2 regions of the Bacillus sp. PK5-006 genome follow, and region 1 is predicted to be linked to the other one. Evidence: riboswitches for the same ligand, from Rfam matches in the RefSeq annotation. Region 1 holds a riboswitch; the other holds the start of a gene.
What was found. A riboswitch is a leader RNA that binds a small molecule or an ion and turns the genes downstream of it on or off. The one in region 1 is predicted to bind lysine.
Positions count from the first base shown of each region.

Region 2: it holds a riboswitch for lysine, as region 1 does, so the genes downstream of both, M1D84_RS03515 (amino acid permease) here and M1D84_RS06035 (aspartate kinase) in region 1, are expected to answer to the same signal.

Region 1 covers NZ_CP096414.1:1,177,663-1,181,088, reverse strand. The annotation lists gene M1D84_RS06040 (YslB family protein) at 1-42, shown strand, start outside; gene M1D84_RS06035 (aspartate kinase) at 197-1,432, opposite strand; lysine riboswitch at 1,566-1,743, opposite strand; gene uvrC (excinuclease ABC subunit UvrC) at 1,805-3,426, opposite strand, start outside.
Region 2 covers NZ_CP096414.1:705,636-709,061, forward strand. The annotation lists gene M1D84_RS03500 (metal-dependent hydrolase) at 59-544, opposite strand; gene M1D84_RS03505 (MarR family winged helix-turn-helix transcriptional regulator) at 716-1,144, shown strand; gene sspJ (small acid-soluble spore protein SspJ) at 1,226-1,369, shown strand; lysine riboswitch at 1,491-1,669, shown strand; gene M1D84_RS03515 (amino acid permease) at 1,861-3,267, shown strand.

The DNA of each region.
Region 1 (3,426 bases):
GTCATTTTAACCGTTAAATGGGATTTAAGAGACCCTAGCTAATACTCTTGATAAAAGGCGCGGACTTCAGGTCACGCCTTTTTTATATGTCTACATCTATCATAGCATACTTAATGAATAGGTTTACGCCCGTTTCAGCCGTTTCCATATAGAAAAAAGAGGCGACCCTCTTTCATAAGATCACCTCTTTACCTTTTTAAGAGTGAGCAGCGGCGCTCACCTTTGATAAATCAAACGCGTCATGCAGCGCTTCAACCGCTTTGACCATATCATCACGGCCAACGACCGTTGAGACTTTGATTTCAGACGTACTGACCATTTTCACTTGAATGTCTTTTTGCGCTAACACAGCAAACATTTCAGCAGCTACCCCTGGATTTGAGACCATTCCAGATCCCACGATGGATACTTTCGCTAATTTGCTTTCTGTCTCAATCTGCTCGTAGCCAAGCGCCCCTTTATATTCTTCTAATACTTCAACTGTTTTGGACAAATCATCCGTTTTGACAGAGAAAGAGATGGAAGTCTGGTTGGTGCTTGTGACCGACTGAATGATGATATCGACATTAATATTCTGTTTCGCAAGCGTCGTAAAAATGGTCGATAATGTTGTTAAACCGCTTGAAAGCCCGCACACTGTCACACGTGTAATCTGATCTTCAAATGCAATGCCTCTGACAACTAAGTTTTGTTCCATGGATGATTCCTCCTCAATTAACGTACCCGATTCATTTTCAATACTAGAACGGACTTCTAGCGGGACTTGATAATTTTTCGCAAATTCAACAGCTCTTGGATGCAGAACCCCAGCTCCTAGATTAGCCAGCTCAAGCATCTCATCGTATGAAATACCTGCAAGTTTCCGCGCAGATGATACATAACGCGGATCTGTCGTAAACACTCCTGGTACGTCTGTGTATATATCACATTTATCAGCTTTTAGTGCGGCAGCCAGTGCCACAGCTGTTGTATCTGATCCGCCGCGGCCAAGAGTTGTGATATGTAAGTCATCTGCAATTCCTTGGAAGCCTGCCACAACAACGACTTTCCCCGCACTTAATTCATCTTTTATTCTTGATTCATCAATGTCCACGATTCTTGCATTTCCGTGTACATGCTCTGTTTTCATACCAGCCTGCCAGCCTGTAAAGGAAATGGCATCATAACCTCTTGCTTGGAGCGCCATCGCTAATAATGAAATGGTCACCTGCTCACCCGTTGCGAGCAGCATATCCATTTCTCTTTTGCTTGGATCGTCTGTGAGTTCTTTCGCTAGGTCTACTAGAACATCCGTTGATTTGCCCATCGCTGATACAACCACAACCACATCATGTCCTGCCTCGCGTTCAGCGATCACTCTCTCTGCGGCATTGCGAATTTTTTCTGTCGATCCAACGGAAGTTCCGCCAAATTTTTGTACAATTAGTCCCATGTCTACCACCCTTTTTCAAAAGTTCACGTGTGAGAGAAGAGGCAGCTTTGGAGACTGGCCGCTCACTGCAAATAAAAAAGCAATGAGAGAACAAATCTCCCATTGCTTTAAAATCATCATTAAACGATGCAAACAATGAGATAGCCCTCCAAGAAATGAATTCTTGACAGCCCTACATTTCTTCAATGTACAGCCAGCGAATAAAATGAGTGGATTTTATTCACTTCGGCGACGCTCCCCTTTCAGCCCTCTTCTTAGATCCCATCGATCTCCGAAGGCTTACTCTTGAAGTTCGCACCTCTATCTTCAACAAACAACACGTTCATTTATTAAATTAGTCACATCTTAACAGACTTTTGGTAAAAGTACAATCTATTTTTTTAATGCTTCCATTAAAAGTTCAGCCGTCTGTTTCGGAATGCCAGCCTCCTGAAAGTCTTGGATAGAGGCTTCTTTCATCTTTTTCACAGAGCCAAAATGTTTGAGGAGCTGCTTTTTACGCTTCTCTCCGATACCTGGTACATCGTCTAAAATAGACTGGAATGCATTTTTTCCGCGCAGCTGCCGGTGAAAGCTAATGGCGAAGCGGTGCACTTCATCTTGGATGCGCTGCAATAAGTAAAAGGCCTGACTATTTCTCTCCAGCGCAACAATTTCAAGTGTATCTCCCATCATGAGATTTGAAGTCCGGTGTTTTTCATCTTTTACAAGACCTGCGACCGGGACAGACAGATTCAATTCATTTTCAAGCACATCGATAGCTGCGTTGATCTGTCCTTTTCCTCCGTCAATTAAAATTAAATCTGGCAGCGGCAGTTCATCCTTTAACACGCGGGTATATCGTCTTCTAATGACTTCACGCATGGATGCATAATCATCTGGCCCTGAGACGGTTTTTATTTTGTATTTTCGGTATTCCTTTTTATAGGGTTTCCCGTCCTGAAAGACGACCATGGCAGAAACCGGATCTGCTCCTTGAATATTTGAGTTATCAAATGCCTCGATTCTGTATGGCATATAAATATTAAGCGCATCCCCGAGCTGCTTCACCGCACCAATTGTCCGCTCTTCATCACGCTCAATGAGCGAAAATTTTTCTTTTAAGGCGATTTTGGCATTTTGATGCGCAAGTAAAAGCAAATCCTTTTTCTTTCCTTTTTTCGGCTGGTGAACGTTCGTCTCAAGCAATTGCTCAATCATCTCTTGATCGACACTGTCCGGCACCAGAATTTCCTTCGGCAGAAAATGGTTGTTCTTTTCATAAAATTGCCCCATGAACGTGAGGAACTCCTCTTCAGGGTCCTGATACATTGGAAACAGGCTCACGTCACGTTCAATCAATTTCCCCTGTCTGATAAAGAAAACCTGGACACACATCCAGCCTTTATCATAGGCATAGGCAAAGACATCTCGATCTGATAAATCACTCATCGTCATTTTCTGTTTTTCCATCGTTGAGTCGATATAAGCGATTTGGTCTCTCAGTTCTTTTGCCCGTTCAAACTCTAAATTTTCAGCGGCTTCCTGCATCTTTTCGGTGAGTTCTTTTTTGATTTGCTGATGTCCCCCGTTTAGAAACCTTGTGATTTCGTCCACGAGCTGCTTATTCGTTTCCTCGGAAATGTCATACACACATGGCGCAAGACATTGTCCAAGATGATAATAAAGACAGACGCGGTCAGGAAGGGTGGCGCATTTTCTCAGTGGATATAAGCGGTCGAGCAGCTTTTTTGTTTCTCGAGCTGCTTGTACGTTTGGGTATGGACCGAAATATTTTCCTTTGTCCTTTTTTACATTGCGGGTGACGATCAGCTTAGGATGGCGTTCATTCGTAATTTTTATAAAAGGATACGTCTTGTCATCCTTGAGCATGACATTGTATTTTGGGTCATATTTTTTGATTAAATTCAGCTCTAAAATAAGCGCCTCGATATTAGAAGAGGTGACAATGTATTCAAAATCTTCAATTTCACTGACAAGCCGCTGCGTTTTGG
Region 2 (3,426 bases), 470 kb from region 1:
AAAAATGAGGAATGATCAATTCATATCCTGTTTTTTCGGAAAAACTCTTTTTGATTCATTAGAATGGGATGGATATGCCGCAGATGACGGCGATGTAATAGCAGGTAACGACGGTAAGAGCAGCTAGTACGACTTGTTCTCCTGTGCTGCCTGTTTTGACATAGAAGGGAAGACGCACTTTAATGGAAGCTGGAAATAAAAATTTAATCCCGTTCACTGTTCCTGCATCCAGGATGAGATGGCTTGCCATCCCGACTAGTAAACCGATACTTAGGCTGTCATTTGGAATGTATGTTGTCGCTAGAAAATAAATGATCAGCAAAAATAATAAACTATGTGTAAACGTGCGATGACCGAACACACTGCTGATCAGTGTCGAGAGCAGCGGGAATTTTCTGCCGATTTTACTTTTTGTATGGCAAAGGTCAGGGATCAGGGCACCAACTGATCCAGCAGCAGCCATCGTCACTGGGTCAAATCCATAATAGTAGGCAACGGCTGTAGAGGCGGCAACTCCGCCCATGATGTGTGTTTTTCCTGTCATGATGCGTACTCCTGTTCTATCTTTAGTTCAAGTACTCACTATATCAAGGGTGGATTCATTCAGCAAGGCTTATTTCTAAAGAAAAAGAGGCCAAAATGGTTGGCTGAATGGAAAAACATTCTATAATAAGGGAGAAGTCATGTTGATACTAACGATAAGGATGCGATTCGGATGGGTAATGCAGACATTTTAAAAGAAATTGTTCTTGTACATTATGAAGTCAGCCGTAAATTAAACCGCAAGTTACTTGAGTTAGAGAAAGACATCACACCCCCGCAGATATATGCTCTTTCTATTTTGATACAAGGCAAAGTATCACATGCCGAAGAGCTGAAGCAAAGACTCTCTTTAAACCCTGGTGCAGCCTCTATTGCACTCAATAAATTATGTGAGCAGGGTTATATTCAAAGAGAACGGGACAAGGACGATTCATCACTTGTTCGTTTAGAAGTCACGGAAAAAGGGATGGCGATTTATGAAAAGCATACACGTCTTTTCGGAAAAGTGATTCAGCATATGATGTCAGACTTCACAAAGGATGATTTAAAAACCTTTCTGTCGTACTTGCAAAAAATGAGACAGACCTTTCATGATGATTGAGCCTCTTCCCTTGTATAATGCTGAGCGCTGTAGCGCAAATTAAACAGGCAACCGCATTTTATGAAAAGGGAGGAAACAGCGATGTCATTTTTCCAAAAGGATAAAAAGGCGAAAAGTGAGAAAAACCATCAGCAGGTAGATCAGCTGTTAGAGGAAGCAAGTAAAGAGCTAGCAGGCGATCCGCTTCAGGAAGCTGTACAAAAGAAGAAAAACAACCAACAATAAGCATGTAAAGGGCAGAGAAACCGTTCTCTGCCTTTTTTCTATGTTTTTCCCTTTGACAGATGTGAGAATGTTTGATAACCTTCGTGTAGTAAAAATGAATAGAAATCCTCACGCTATGTCTCAGTGAGGTAGAGGTTGCGCGGATGATGAGTCACTCATAGGAGAGATGGAATCGTAGATCATGAGAAAAAAGGCATCAGCGCCGAAGTGTAAAGAGAGCTCCAACTTTCTTTATGCTGGGTCTGCATTGAATAAATGCAGGACTGCCACGTCTTTGAAGCGTGGAGGGCTATCCGGAGATCAAGGTGTATGTTTTGAAAAGCATGGACTTTTGTTCAGGCTTTTTTTTATGTTCTGAGTAACAAAAATAAGGGTATGCTGTGAATAAGTAATCCATGATGAACATAAAGAATGCAAGTCATTGCTTCACAAATATATCAATGAAGATACTGCCGGGTCTGGTCCAAAGTGAATAAAACGGAGGTACGGAAATGGAACAGACAAAAAAATGGGGTTTTTGGTTATTGACGGCTTTTGTCGTCGGAAATATGGTAGGTTCAGGCATCTTTATGCTGCCAAGTACGCTTGCCCAGCACGCCAGTCCTTTAGGTGTGACGATGGCATGGCTTGTCACAGGCGGCGGTGTGCTGATGATTGCGCTTGTATTTGGGCATTTGTCCATTCATAAGCCGCAGCTGACGGCTGGACCACAAAGTTATGCAAGGGCGCTTTTTAAAGATCCGAAAAAAGGGAAAGCGGCCGGTTTTACAATGGTTTGGGGATATTGGGTGGCAAGCTGGATTAGTAATGTCGCAATTATTACAAGCCTTGCTGGTTATTTGACGACTTTTTTCCCTATTCTCACCGTGAAGACTGAAGTTTTTACCTTTGGAAAAGAAGCGGTCACACTTGGCCAGCTCATGACGTTTATCGTATGTACCCTTCTTCTATGGGGAACACATACCATTTTAATCACTAGCTTAAGTGCTGCAAGTAAATTGAATTTTATTACGACCTTTTCGAAGGTGCTTGGATTCGTCCTTTTTATTGTAGCTGGATTATTTGCATTTCAAACGGCATTATTTGAACATTATTACTTCCCAGTTGAAACAGGCGGAGAAGGAGTGCTCGGACTTGGTGGCCAAATTCATCATGCGGCTATTTCCACACTATGGGCATTTATTGGGATTGAATCAGCTGTCATTTTATCAGGAAGAGCATCCTCACAGCGTGATGTGAAACGTGCGACGATTACAGGTCTTTTAATCGCACTTTCGATCTACATGATTATCACATTGATTACAATGGGCGTTCTGCCGCATGATCAATTGCAAGGCTCTGACAAACCATTCGTGGATGTGCTTCAGCTTATTATTGGGCCAGCTGGCGGAATTGTCATGGCGCTGCTGGCGATTATTTGTTTGTTTGGTTCGATGCTTGGCTGGATTTTACTTGGTTCAGAAGTACCGTATCAAGCAGCAAAGGCTGGTGATTTTCCAGCAGTATTTGCAAAAACAAACAAAAAAGGAAGCCCTGCTTTCGCTTTGACTGTTACAAATATTATGTCACAGCTGTTTATCTTCTCTGTGATGTCACGTACGATTAATGAAGCTTTTACCTTTTTAACCACATCAGCGACACTTGCGTATCTTATTCCGTATATTGTGTCTTCCATCTACAGCTTTAAGGTCATCATGCAAGGTGACACATATGAGCTTCAAAAAGGGAATCGAACAAGAGACGGTATCATTGCACTTGTTGCGATGGGATATTCAGCTTGGGTCATTATTTCAGGAACAGCCGACTTGAAAACTTTTGGTCTTGGAATCGGTCTATTCTTAGTGGGTATTTTGCTTTATCCACTTATGTCAAAAGGATTTGCCAAAGAAACGGTATAAGATAAGGAAGACGTTTCTCCATCTCTGGAGAAACGTTCAGCGTGTAGACAAACCCTCGCATTCGTTGTCAGGTCTGCGCTTCGGTGCTCACGAATGTTCAATTCGCTCCGCTCCGGTACTCGTCCTTCCTAGACTGCAAAGGTTTTCTATCACGCTGAA